2 regions of the Leifsonia sp. HAY1-4F genome follow, and region 2 is predicted to be linked to the other one. Evidence: predicted binding sites of a transcription regulator. Region 2 holds the regulator's gene; the other holds the start of a gene.

Region 1 (6,721 bases), on a different contig from region 2:
CGCTCGGCGCGGGGAAGACGACCCTGACCCGCGGGATCGGCGAGGGTCTGGACGTGCGCGGTCCCGTGACGAGCCCGACCTTCGTGCTGGCGCGGACGCATCCCAGCCTCTCCGGCGGCACGCCCCTGGTGCACGTGGACGCGTACCGGCTCTCGAGTGCGCTGGAGCTCGACGACCTCGACATCGACTTCGCGCGATCGGTCGTCGTGGTCGAGTGGGGCAGCGGGATGCTCGAGGGCGTCGCGGAGTCGTGGCTCGAAGTCGAGATCGAACGGCCGACCGGCGCCGAGCAGTGGGTCGCTGAGGCCGGCGGCCGGGGCGCTGGCGAGCCCGACGAGTCCGACGACCTCGACGAGCTGGATGAGCCACGCACCGTCCGGATCACCGGCTTCGGGCCGCGCTGGGCGGCCTCCCCGGGTCCGGCCTCCATCGATCCCGCTTAGGCTGGAAGCATGCTCCTCGCCATCGACACGTCCGCCGGCACCAGCGTGGCGGTCGTCGACCGGGAGGGCGGCGTCCTCTGCGAGCTCATCGAGACCGACACGATGCGCCACGCCGAAGTGATCGGTTCCCTGATCGAGGAGGCGCTGACGGTCGCAGGCGTCGAGGTGAGCGCACTCTCCGGTGTGGTCGCGGGGATGGGACCCGGCCCGTTCACCGGTCTCCGCGTCGGCATCGCCGCCGCGAAGGCGTTCGCCTTCGGCGCGGGCAAGCCGCTCGTGCCGGTGGTCAGCCACGACGCCGTGGCCTACGAGAGGTATGCCGCAGGCGTCACGGGCCCGCTGCTGGTCGTGACCGACGCCCGCAGGCGCGAGCGCTACTGGACCGCCTACTCCGGCACGGACGCGTTCGGGCTGCCCGTGCGTCTCGACGGACCGGGGCTCGGAAAGCCCGACGAACTCCCGCATCCCGAGATCCCGCGCTTCGATGCGGCGGTGGTTCCGGCCGGCCGGCTCGGGATGCTCGCCGAGCTCCGCTACGCCAACGGACTGTCGATGGATGCAGACGACGCCCTCTATCTGCGCTCGCCGGATGTGACGCTGTCGGCCGGACCCAAGCGGGTGACGGCATGAGCGCATCCGGTCACCCGGAGTACCGGCTCCGGCGGGCAGTGGTCGAGGACGTGCCGGCCATCATGGAGCTGGAGCGATCGACCTTCGTCACCGACGCGTGGTCGGAGCGGTCGATGCGATCGGAGGTGGCCGGCGAGCACGGGTACTACCTCGTCGCCTTCGAACCGGCGACGCCCGAGCGGATCGACGGCTATGCAGGCCTGCTCGCACCGCGCGGCGGAGGCGAGGGCGACATCCAGACCATCGCGGTGGCTCCGCATGCGCGCCGACGCGGCGTCGGGCGGACGCTCATGCTGGCTCTGCTCGCCGAGGCGCGGGACCGCGGAGCGCGCGAGGTGTTCCTCGAGGTCCGGGCCGACAATCCGGGAGCCCAGTCGCTGTACCGGGAGCTGGGGTTCGAGGAGATCGGCGTGCGCCCGAAGTACTACCAGCCCGATGGCGTGGATGCGGTCGTCATGCGTCTCGGCGACCCGGCCACATCCATGCCCACCCCGGAGACGACCGCATGACCCATCCCGCTACGACGGACGACGGCCCCCTGGTGCTCGGGATCGAGACCTCCTGCGACGAGACCGGCGTCGGCATCGTCCGCGGCACGACCCTGCTCGCCAACACGATCGCCTCGTCGATGGAGGAGCACGCCCGGTACGGCGGAGTCGTCCCGGAGGTCGCGGCGCGGGCGCATCTGGAAGCACTCGAACCGACGCTGCGGACCGCGGTGGCGGACGCCGGCATCGAGCTGGCGGACGTGGATGCGATTGCGGTCACCAGCGGACCCGGCCTCTCCGGAGCGCTCATGGTCGGCGTCGGAGCGGCGAAAGCGCTCGCCGTGTCGCTGGGCAAGCCGCTCTACGCGGTGAACCACCTCGTCGGGCATGTCGGCGCCGACCTGCTGGACGCGGCCGGCGGCCCCGGGCATCCCGTCGAACTCCCCACGATCGCGCTCCTCGTGTCCGGTGGCCACACCTCGCTGCTGCTCGTGCGCGACCTCGTCTCGGATGTCCGCCTGCTCGGCGAGACCATCGACGATGCCGCGGGGGAGGCGTTCGACAAGGTCGCGCGGGTGCTCGGGCTGCCCTATCCCGGCGGTCCGCAGATCGATCGCGTGGCGGCGGACGGCGACCCTCGCGCCATCCGGTTCCCCCGCGGGCTGACGCGGCCGAAAGACCTCGAGCAGCACCGCTACGACTTCTCCTTCTCCGGCCTCAAGACGGCCGTCGCCCGCTGGGTCGAACAGCGGCAGGACGCCGGCGAGGAGGTGCCGACGGCGGATGTCGCCGCATCCTTCCGCGAAGCGGTCGTCGACGTCCTCATCACGAAGGCGCTGGCCGCCTGCCGCGACCACGACGTGCCGCGGCTGCTGCTGGGCGGCGGGGTGGTCGCCAACGCACGGGTCCGGCAGCTCGCCGTCGCGCGCGCGGCAGAGGCGGGCGTCGCTCTGCGCATCCCTGCTCTCTCGCTGTGCACCGACAACGGGGCGATGATCGCCGCCCTGGGCGCGCAGCTGATCCTGGCCGGGCACGGACCCAGCGAGCTGACATTCTCGGCGGATTCGACCCTTCCCGTCACCGAGATTCAGGTCACCGGCTGAGACGCTGCGTTGACACCCCCGCTGGGTGACTGCCACGATGGAGGCGATACAGCGTTCTCTCAGGAAGTCTCTTCCCGCGGGAGCCGCCGACCGCCAGCTTCCAGCATGAAGGAGATGGGTCCCATGACCGATCCGAACGCTCCCACCGACCCGGTGGACCCCAACGCAGAGAACGGCTCGGTCCCACCGCCCCCTCCCGTGCCGCCGGCGGGCGACACCGGCGCTGTCCCGCCGCCCGCACCGGACTACGGCCAGCAGCCTCCCGCGCCCGACTACGGTCAGCAGCCGCCGGCACCGGGATATGGTCAGCAGCCGCCCGCGCCGGGATACGGCCAGCCCTACCAGCAGCCGTACGGGCAGCAGCCGGGCCAGCCGTACGGACAGCAGCCCTACGGTCAGCAGCCGGGGCAGCCCTACGGTCAGCCCGCCTACGGTCAGCCCGCGCCGGGCTACCAGCAGCCGTACGGTCAGCCGGCGGCCAAGTCGCCCATCCTGAGCATCCTGTCCCTGGTCGGCGGCATCGTCGGCATCGTGATCAACCTCGCGTGGGGCATCGGTGTCCTCTTCGGAATCGCCGCCGTCGTGCTCGGGTTCATCGGCCGCAACAAGGAGCCGCAGGCTCGCGGCTTCTGGCTGACCGGAATCATCCTCGGATTCGTCGCGATCGTGATCGCGATCATCTACTGGATCTTCCTCGTGATCGTCTTCGCGAGCCTGGCGCACTACTCCTCGACGTACTGAGCCTGACGGACTGACGCGGTTCGCCGGGCGGCCTCAGAGCCGTTCGGCGAGCAGCGCGGTGTGCCGCCCGGCGACCCTGGTGAGGATCAGGGTCGCCGGGCGGTCGCCGTTCAAGGCCAGGCGCCGGCGCAGCACGGCCGGGTCGACATCCACGCCCCGCTTCTTGATCTCCAGCGTGCCGATGCCGCGCTGACGCAGCGCCCGCTTGAGCTCCTTCTCGGCGTACGGAAGCGGCTCCAGGATGCGGAATCCTGCAGCGAACGGCGTCTCGACCGGAGCGTCCGCGGTGATGTATGCGATCTGCTCGGACAGCATCCGGCCACCGATCCTGCGCGCGAGGTCGCCGATGAGCCGGGCCCGGATGACCGCGCCGTCGGGTTCGTACAGGTACTCGCCGAGCGGTCCCGTTTCCTCGTCCTCGCTGTCCGCGTCAGCGACCAGCTCGTCGGTCTGGTCGCCGCGCAGCACGAGCGCCGCTCGCCGGATGCCTGGCCGGGCGAGCGCGCCGAACCAGAGGCCCAACTCGACCACCTGACCGTCGGCCGACACCCACTGGGCCTCGGCGGTCGAGGGGATGAGGTCGCGGTCGAAGCCCGGCCCCAGCTTCAGGCCGACGGAGCGCCCGGTGGCGAGTTCGTACGCGAACCCGAGGGAGGGCGTGTAGTCGTCGGGGTCGGTGAGCCGTTCCGTCTGCGTGTGGCCCGGCGTGCGACGCGCGGGGTCGAGGAAGACGCCGTCGATCTCGCGCAGGTCCACATCCTCGGCGCACTGGTTCTCGACCGCAGCGCTCGGGAAGGGCGCCAGGTTGAAGGAGGCGATGGCCGCGGTCACCTCGTCGGCCTCGATCGCGGTGACCTCCAGCTCGAGGGCGGCGAACGCGAGCGCGTCGCCGCCGATGCCGCACCCGAGGTCGGCGACGCGGCGGATGCCCGCCGAGCGGAACCGTCCCGCGTGATGGGCCGCCACCGGGAGGCGCGTCGCCTGCTCGAGCCCGGCCTCCGTGAAGAGCATGCGGGAGGCGAAGTCGCCGAACTTGGCCTCCGCCTTCCTGCGCAGCTTGGACTGGGTGAGCACGGCGGCGACGAGGGCGGGGGAGTGGCCCTGCTTGCGCAGGTCGCTGACGATCCGCAGCACATCCTGCTCGCTGCGATAGGGCGGCAGCGCGTCGAGCAGGCGCAGACCCTCTGGACTCAGCAGGGCTACGAGCTCGGACCGTTCCATGGGGTCAACGCTACCCTGGCCGTTTCGCGCCACCTGGCACTCACGTTGCGTGACTGCTAACTCTCCCCCTAGACTCGGGTTAGCACTCTCAGTGCGAGTTTGCTAATTCAGTCTTAGTCGAGACACTGTTCTTCACAGGAAAGGGGTCAACGTGTCGGTCTCCATCAAGCCGCTCGAGGATCGCATCGTCATCAAGCAGGTCGAGGCTGAGCAGACCACTGCTTCCGGTCTGGTCATCCCCGACACCGCCAAGGAGAAGCCGCAGGAGGGCGAGGTCGTCGCCGTAGGCCCCGGCCGCATAGACGACAACGGCAACCGCGTCCCGCTCGACGTCTCCGTCGGCGACAAGGTCATCTACTCCAAGTACGGCGGCACCGAGGTCAAGTTCGGCGGCGAGGACTACCTCGTCCTCTCGGCCCGCGACGTGCTGGCGGTCGTCGTCCGCTGACGAACCCCGCTTCCGACGGCCCGGCTGCTTCGCGCAGCCGGGCCGTTCGTCGTTTCCGGGTCCACCGACAGCGGGCGACATTCGTCACGAATGTGCACGTGGAGGCTCGTGGGGGCGACATTCGTCACGAATGTGCACGCCGCGGGTGTCGGAGGCCGGAGGTAGAGTCAGGCAAGTGACAGCACCACAGCACGACCTCACCGCGCACCGCACCTCGGGCCTGGTCTACGCGATCTCCGCGTACCTGCTCTGGGGAATCCTCCCCATCTATTTCCTGGCGCTGGTGCCGTCGGGAGCCTGGGAGATCGTGGCCTGGCGGGTGGTCTTCTCGCTCGTTTTCTGCGCGATCGCACTGACGGTCATGCGCGCATGGCGCACCTTCGGCCGGCTGCTGACCGACCGGCGTGTGCTGCTCACGATGGGCCTCGCCGGCGCCCTGATCTACGTCAACTGGCAGACCTACGTCATCGCGACCGTGAGCGGGCACGTCGTCGAGGCCGCGCTCGGCTACTTCATCAACCCCATCGTGACTGTCTTCCTCGGCGTCATCGTTCAGCGCGAGCGCCTCCGTGTCGCCCAGTGGGTGGCGGTCGGCGTCAGCGTGATCACCGTGGTCGTCCTTGCGATCGGCTACGGCTCGCTGCCGTGGATCGCGCTCATCCTCGCCTTCTCGTTCGGCCTGTACGGCCTGATCAAGAAGCGGGTCGGCGGCCGGGTGGATGCTCTCTCCGGCTTGACGCTGGAGACCATGTGGCTCACGCCCGTGGCCGTCATCCAGCTGATCGTGGTCGGCGTCACGGCGGGACTCACCCTCGGCACGGTGAGCGTCTGGCACACCGTCCTGCTGGCCGCCGCCGGTGTCATCACGGCCGTCCCCCTCCTGTTCTTCGCCGCGGCCTCCCGCCGTCTGCCGCTGGTCTACATGGGGTTCATCCAGTACTTCGCCCCGTTCATCCAGTTCATCGTGGGCGTCGCCATCCTCCACGAAGCGATGCCGCCGGAGCGCTGGCTCGGGTTCGCGATCGTGTGGGTGGCGCTGCTCATCCTCAGCGTCGACCTGATCGTCGCGGCACGTCAGGGCAGGCGCGCGCCGGAGCTGGATCTCGCCCGCGTCGACTAGAGCCGGACCGGGCGGAATACCCGCCCAGGTTCTGCCGTTACCATTGAGCATCCACAGTGGCGCAACCTTGATAGGGGTGAGATGGATCAGGCGGATCCGTTCGGTTTCATCGGTTTGACCTACGACGACGTGATGCTCCTTCCCGGGCACACGGACGTCATCCCGAGCGAGGCTGACACCTCTACTCGCCTGACCAAGCGCATCTCGATGGCGACACCGCTGCTCTCGAGCGCGATGGACACCGTCACCGAGTCGCGCATGGCCGTCGCCATGGCGCGCCAGGGCGGCATCGGCATCATCCACCGCAACCTCTCGATCGAGGACCAGGCGGCCCACGTCGACAAGGTGAAGCGGTCCGAGTCGGGCATGATCACCAACCCGGTGACGACGACGCCCGACGCGACCGTCGAAGAGGTGGATGCGCTGTGCGGCCAGTTCCGGGTCAGCGGGCTGCCCGTGGTCGAGCCGGACGGCACTCTTGTCGGCATCATCACCAACCGCGACATGCGCTTCGTCTCGCCGTTCGA
Region 2 (6,721 bases):
CCCGCGAGCTCCGCCTGATGCCCAGCATCCTCCCGCTCGGCGATCCGGCGCCCGCCGACGGCCTGCTGCCCGCGACCGCCGCCGACGGAGCATCGGCGCGCGACTTCGGTGTGTACCTGCACGTGCCGTTCTGCCGGGTGCGCTGCGGGTACTGCGACTTCAACACCTACACCGCGACGGAGCTGCGGGGCGTCTCGCAGTCGGACTACGCCGGTCATGCGGTCCGCGAGGTGGAGTTCGCCTCCGGCGTCCTCCGCGACAGCGGCGTCCCCGGGCGGCCGGTGTCGACGGTGTTCTTCGGCGGCGGCACGCCGACCCTGCTCCCGCCCGGCGACCTCGCGGCGATGCTCGGCGCGGTCCGGGACGCGTGGGGGCTCGCCGACGGCGCCGAGGTGACGACCGAGGCGAACCCCGACTCGGTCGACGCCCGCGATCTCCGCCGCCTCGCGGATGCGGGATTCACTCGCGTGTCGTTCGGAATGCAGTCCGCTGTCCCGCACGTGCTGGCCACGCTGGAGCGCACCCACGATCCGGCGCGCATCCCCCTCGTCGTCGGCTGGGCGCGCGACGCCGGCCTGCAGGTGAGCCTCGACCTCATCTACGGCACGCCGGGGGAGTCGCTCGACGACTGGTCCCGGAGCCTGGACACGGCGCTCGCCTGCGAGCCCGACCACCTGTCGGCCTACGCGCTCATCGTCGAGCCCGGAACCAAACTCGCCCGCCAGATACGCTCCGGAGAGATCGCTGAGCCGGACGACGACCTCGAGGCGGACATGTACGAGTCGGCGGATGCACGGCTCGCCGAGGCCGGCTACGACTGGTACGAGGTGAGCAATTGGGCGAGGGATGCGGCACACCGCTCCCGCCACAACCTCGCCTACTGGCTGGGCCACGACTGGTGGGGGATCGGTCCGGGTGCGCACAGCCACGTCGGCGGCGTCCGCTGGTGGAACGTGAAGCATCCCGCCGCCTACGCCCAGCGCGTGCTCGCGGGGGAGTCGCCCGCCGCCGGCCGCGAGACGCTCGACGCCGAGACGCGCCGGGTGGAGCGGGTGCTGCTGCTCAGCCGCATCCGGGATGGTCTGCGCACGAGCGAGCTGGTCGACGCCGGCCGTCGCGAGGTCCCCGCCCTGATCGCGGACGGCTTCATCGACGGAAGAGCCGCCCTCCGCGGGTCGATCGTGCTGACCCTGCGGGGGCGGCTCCTCGCCGACGCCGTGGTGCGGCGCCTGCTGGCGGACGAGGCGGCCTGAGCCGCCTGCCCGACTAGCTCACGAACCGGATCGCGATCGGATACGTGTAGTACTCGCCCTGGTTCGCCCTCACGGCGGCGATGATGCTGAAGACGATGTCGATCACCCACGCCGCGAGGATGATGATGAATCCGACGAAGACGAGCGACAGGATGACCCCCACCACGTAGGCGATGAAGATGGTGATCTGGAAGTTGAGCGCCGTCGCGCTGTGTGCGCGCACGAAGGGCCCCCGGTCCTTCAGCACGAGGTAGCCGATCAGCGCCGGGATCCAGCTGAACAGGATGCCGCCCGCATGGATCAGCGTCGCCCAGAGCTTCTCGTCAGCCGGGCTCAGCTGGGGCTGGCCGCCGCCGTACGGCTGCTGCGGCGGCGGAGGCGGGGGTGTCGCGGACATGCGGGGGTTCTCCTCTGTACTGGCAACTCTGCTGGCAGCGCCGTGCGGGGGCAGGCGTGTTCGTCCGCACCAGCCTAGGGCGCTGGTCCACGGGGGGAGAAGACCCCGGGCGGGTTCGCCTTACTTGATGAACCGGAAGTTCATCGGGTAGCGATACGTCCCTCCGCTGTTCACGCGGACGAAGCCCAGGATCGAGAACACCAGGTTCAGGATGTACAGAGCCCACGGGATGAGCAGGCCGAAGATCAGGTAGCCGATACCGAAGGTGAAGCTGCCGATGATGATCCCGATGATCTGCGACGCCACCCACGCGATGATCCAGGTGATCTGCCAGTTGAGGGCTTCCTTGGCCTCCTGGTCGGTCAGGCGCCCGCGGTCCTTGAACACGAGCCAGATGATCAGGGACGGAAGGAACCACAGGATGCCGCCCAGGTGCGCGAACGCCGCCCACTGCTTGTCCTGCGCCGGGTCGAGGGGTGCGGCTGCGGCGTAGGGCTGCTGCGGGCCGGCCGCCGGCTGCGCGTACGGCTGCTGAGGCGGGACGTTGGAGTACGGCTGCTGGGGTGGCACGTTGCCGGCCGGCTGCTGCGGCGGCACGCCGCCGGGCTGCTGCGGAGGGACGCCTCCGGTCGGGTCGGAGGGCTGGTTCGGGTCTGTCATCGGCGGAACCCTTTCGTGATCGGTTACAACAGTGTTGAACCGGTGCACATACGGTACTGCCGCCGTGTCTCAGGCAGCAATCACCTGGCGGGTGTTTCTGCGCGGTAGCATTGGCACTCAGGAACCGCGAGTGCTAATCGGTCGACGGGAGGCGGAGATGGTCTCAGAACGCAGCCTCGAAGTGTTGCGCGTCATCGTTCAGGATTATGTGGCGTCTCGCGAGCCGGTCGGGTCCAAGAGCATCGTGGAGCGGCACTCCTTCGGCGTGTCGGCCGCGACCATCCGCAACGACATGGCGCTGCTGGAGGAGGAGGACCTGATCGCGGCCCCGCACACCTCCTCGGGCCGCGTCCCCACCGACAAGGGCTATCGCCTGTTCGTCGACCACCTGGCCGAGATGCGTCCGCTCACCTCCGCGCAGCGGGCCGCGATCGAGACCTTCCTCGGGCAGTCGGCCGATCTGGATGATGTCCTCTCGCGAACCGTGCGGCTGCTGTCCCAGCTCACCAACCAGGTTGCGCTCGTGCAGTATCCCTCGGTGGCGCGTTCGCGCATCCGCCACATCGAGCTCGTCGCGATGTCGCCCCACCGCCTGCTCAGCGTTCTGATCACCGATTCGGGCGCCGTCGAGCAGCGGGTCATCGACCTGGGCTTCGATCTCGGCGACGAGGAGGTCGCGGAGATCCGCGGCGCGATCAACGGAGCGGCGGCCGGGCTCACTCTCGCCGAGGCGGCGGCGCGTTTGCGCGAGCTGCCCGGAGCGCTCACCGATCGCACGCGTCCGCTGGTGGAGCCGGTGGCGAGCGCCCTGCTCGACCAGATCGCGGCCAACCGCCAGGAGAAGCTCGTCATGGCGGGCGCCGCGAACCTGGTGCGCACCGAGCTCGACTTCCCGGGAACCATCACGCCGGTGCTCGAGGCGATCGAGGAGCAGGTCGTCCTGCTGCGGCTCTTCGATGAGATGGCCACCGACCAGCACGGGGTCGCCGTGAGCATCGGCCGCGAGAACACGGGTTTCGGTCTGACGGAAGCCTCCGTCCTCTCCAGCGGTTACAGTGCGGCGGGATCGGATGTGGCCCGCGTGGGCCTGCTCGGTCCGCTCCGCATGGACTACTCCGGAAACATGGCGGCCGTCCGTGCGGTCGCCCGCTACCTCTCGCGGCTGCTCGGCGACCAGTAGGCCGCACGCCGCCGGCGAACACCACACGTAATCGACAAGAAGAAGGAACAGCCCCACGTGGCCGACCACTACGAAGTCCTGGGCGTCGAGCGCGACGCCAGCCCCGACGAGATCAAGAAGGCATACCGCCGCCTGGCACGCGAACTGCATCCGGATGTGAATCCGAGTTCGGAGGCCCAGGAGCGGTTCAAGCTCGTCACGCACGCGTATGACGTGCTGAGCGACCCGCAGCAGCGGCAGCAGTACGACCTGGGCGACTCGCGCGGCTTCGGCGGGGCGGGCGGAGCCGACTTCGCCGGCTTCAGCGACATCTTCGAGACGTTCTTCGGCGGGGGCGGGGGAGCGTCGCGCGGTCCGCGGTCCCGGCGCGAGCGCGGGCAGGATGCGCTGCTGCGCGTCGAGATCGATCTCGACGAGGTCATCTTCGGCACCCACCGCGATCTCGAGGTGGATACGGCGGTCGTCTGCGAGACCTGCAACGGCTCCTGCTGCCAGCCGGGCACCCGCCCGGTGACCTGCGACATCTGCCACGGGACGGGCAGCATCCAGCGGTCGGTGCGGTCGCTGCTCGGCAACGTGATGACCTCGAGCCCCTGCGGCACGTGCCGCGGCTACGGCACCGTCATCGCGACGCCGTGCGTGACCTGCCAGGGCCAGGGACGCGTGCGCGCGCGCCGCACGGTTCCGGTCGACATCCCCGCGGGCGTGGACACCGGGCTCCGGCTGCAGATGCCGGGCAGCGGTGAGGCCGGACCTGCCGGCGGCCCGAACGGCGACCTGTACCTGGAGATCAAGGTCAAGCACCACGAGGTGTTCAGCCGCGACGGCGACGACCTGCTGTGCACGCTCGAGATGTCGATGACGGATGCCATCCTGGGCACCACCGCGACGGTGAAGGCGCTCGACGGCGACATCCGGCTCGAACTGAAGCCCGGGACGCAGTCCGCGGACATCGTGACGGTGAAGGATCGCGGCATCACACACCTGCGGGGTACCGGGCGCGGCGATCTGCGGGTCGGCATCCAGGTGGTCACTCCGACGAAGCTCGACCACAAGGAGAAGGAGCTGATCAAGAAGTTCGCGGCCGCTCATACGGCTGCGGAGCCGTCGCTCGCGCACTTCCAGCAGGGGCTGTTCGCGAAGCTGCGCGACCGGTTCCTGAACCTGTAGCCGTCGTGGCGTCCCTCTACCTGCGGGAGGATCTCGACGATGTCGAGGTCGGCGCCCGCCTGTCGCTGACCGGCGCCGAGGCGAAGCACGCGGCCACCGTGAACCGCACGCGACCGGGGGAGTCGGTGCTGATCGGCAACGGCCGGGGACTCGTCGCCTCCGGCGAGGTGCTCGTCGCGACCACGGGCGAGCTGACCATCGACGTGGAGGCGGTGTCGCGCGTCGAGCGCCCGACGCCCTCGATCACGCTCGTCCAGGCGCTCGCCAAGGGGGACCGCGACGAGCTCGCCATCCAGGCGGCCACGGAGCTCGGGGTGGATGCGGTGGTGCCGTGGGCGGCGTCCCGCTCGGTGTCCCGGTGGGAAGGTCCCAAGGTGGCGAAGGGCCGCGAGCGGTGGTCGGCGATCGTGCGGGAGGCTGCGAAGCAGTCCATCCGCGCGTGGACACCGCAGGTGGGGGAGCTGGCGACCACGAAGCAGGTCGCCGCGCTCACCGCGGGCGCGCGCGTGCTCGTCCTGGAGCCGGACGCGTCGGCGCCGCTGACGGGCGTCGTCCCGGACGCCCGCGACCTGGTGCTCGTCGTCGGGCCGGAGGGCGGGATCGCCCCGCAGGAGCTGGAGGCCTTCCGTGACGCGGGCGCCGAGCTCGTCCGCCTGGGCGACACGGTGCTCCGCACCTCCACGGCCGGCCCCGCCGCCCTCGCCGTCCTGAACGCCGCCCTCCGCCGCTGGTAACAGCTCCCGCGAATCACGAGCGCCCCCCACCCTCCAGCCCCACCCTCCAGCCCCGCCATCGAGTCCGCAGAGATTGCACGCTGCGAGGGCTCAGACCGTTCAATCTCTGCGGACTCGATGGAGGGTCGGAGGGGGCGAATAGGATGGAGCCATGGAGGAACAGACGGAGCGCTCGATCTTCTCCCGCATCATCGCGGGTGAGATCCCGGCCGACGTGGTGTACGACAGCGATCGGCTGATCGCGTTCCGCGACATCGCGCCGCAGGCGCCGGTGCACCTGCTGGTCGTGCCGAAGACGGAGCGCTACCGCGACGTGGTGGAGCTCGCCGCTGGCGACCCGGCGCTGCTCGCGGAGCTCGTCGCGACGGCGAAGCAGCTGGCCGACGAGCATTCGGACGGCGACTTCCGTCTCATCTTCAACACCGGCGCAGGCGCGGGCCAGACCGTGTTCCACGTCCATGCCCACCTGTTGAGCGCCAACGATCGAGGTAGCAGCCTCGAGGAAGGATCCCTTGCCCAGCTCTGAATTCACCCCCGGACCGTCGAGCGCAGGGGAACCGGCCGCCGAAGCTCACCTGAGTGTCGACGGCGTCCAGATGGTCCGGCTCCTGGGCCCGCAGGACCGCCTGCTCACCACTCTGGAGCGTCAGTATCCGCTCGTGAACGTGCATGTGCGCGGCAACGAGATCACCCTGACCGGCGACCCGACGCAGGTCGCCGCGGCTCAGCGCCTCGTGGAGGAGCTGCTGCAGATGGTCCGCAACGGACAAGAGCTGTCCCCGGCCGAGGTCACCAGCTCCGCCCGGATGCTCGGCACCGACCTCAAGTTGAGCCCGTCGGACGTGCTGGGCCAGGCCATCCTCACCGCTCGCGGCAAGAGCATCCGCCCCAAGACGCTCGGGCAGAGTCAGTACGTCGACGCGATCGACCACAACACGATCGTCTTCGGCATCGGGCCGGCCGGAACCGGCAAGACCTACCTCGCGATGGCGAAGGCCGTCCAGGCGCTGCAGCGCAAAGAGGTCACCCGCATCATCCTGACCCGTCCGGCGGTGGAGGCGGGGGAGCGACTGGGCTACCTGCCCGGCACGCTGACGGACAAGATCGACCCGTATCTGCGGCCGCTCTACGACGCGCTCAACGAGATGATGGACCCCGACCTCGTCCCCAAGCTGCTCGCAGCCGGCACCATCGAGGTCGCACCGCTCGCGTACATGCGCGGGCGGACGCTGAACGACTCGTTCATCATCCTCGACGAGGCGCAGAACACGACGCCCGAGCAGATGAAGATGTTCCTGACGAGGCTTGGCTTCAACTCGAAGATGGT

The links. Region 2 encodes HrcA, which represses chaperone genes, less so after heat shock. Its sites were predicted from a motif close to TTNGCACTCGNNNNNNNCGAGTGCNAA; they were not measured.
Region 1: a site for HrcA is predicted at 4,660-4,686, ahead of groES (co-chaperone GroES). Genes of this name have one in related genera too.

The regions. Positions count from the first base shown of each region.
Region 1 is NZ_JBNDHX010000056.1:8,380-15,100, forward strand. It holds gene tsaE (tRNA (adenosine(37)-N6)-threonylcarbamoyltransferase complex ATPase subunit type 1 TsaE) at 1-443, shown strand, start outside; gene tsaB (tRNA (adenosine(37)-N6)-threonylcarbamoyltransferase complex dimerization subunit type 1 TsaB) at 453-1,073, shown strand; gene rimI (ribosomal protein S18-alanine N-acetyltransferase) at 1,070-1,582, shown strand; gene tsaD (tRNA (adenosine(37)-N6)-threonylcarbamoyltransferase complex transferase subunit TsaD) at 1,579-2,664, shown strand; gene ACPYOG_RS11775 (DUF4190 domain-containing protein) at 2,788-3,405, shown strand; gene ACPYOG_RS11780 (THUMP-like domain-containing protein) at 3,439-4,626, opposite strand; gene groES (co-chaperone GroES) at 4,778-5,074, shown strand; gene rarD (EamA family transporter RarD) at 5,250-6,194, shown strand; gene guaB (IMP dehydrogenase) at 6,276-6,721, shown strand, end outside.
Region 2 is NZ_JBNDHX010000001.1:22,567-29,287, reverse strand. It holds gene ACPYOG_RS00140 (DUF1990 family protein) at 1-18, shown strand, start outside; gene hemW (radical SAM family heme chaperone HemW) at 18-1,253, shown strand; gene ACPYOG_RS00130 (DUF4870 domain-containing protein) at 1,267-1,650, opposite strand; gene ACPYOG_RS00125 (DUF4870 domain-containing protein) at 1,771-2,310, opposite strand; gene hrcA (heat-inducible transcriptional repressor HrcA) at 2,468-3,490, shown strand; gene dnaJ (molecular chaperone DnaJ) at 3,548-4,660, shown strand; gene ACPYOG_RS00110 (16S rRNA (uracil(1498)-N(3))-methyltransferase) at 4,666-5,394, shown strand; gene ACPYOG_RS00105 (histidine triad nucleotide-binding protein) at 5,546-5,920, shown strand; gene ACPYOG_RS00100 (PhoH family protein) at 5,907-6,721, shown strand, end outside.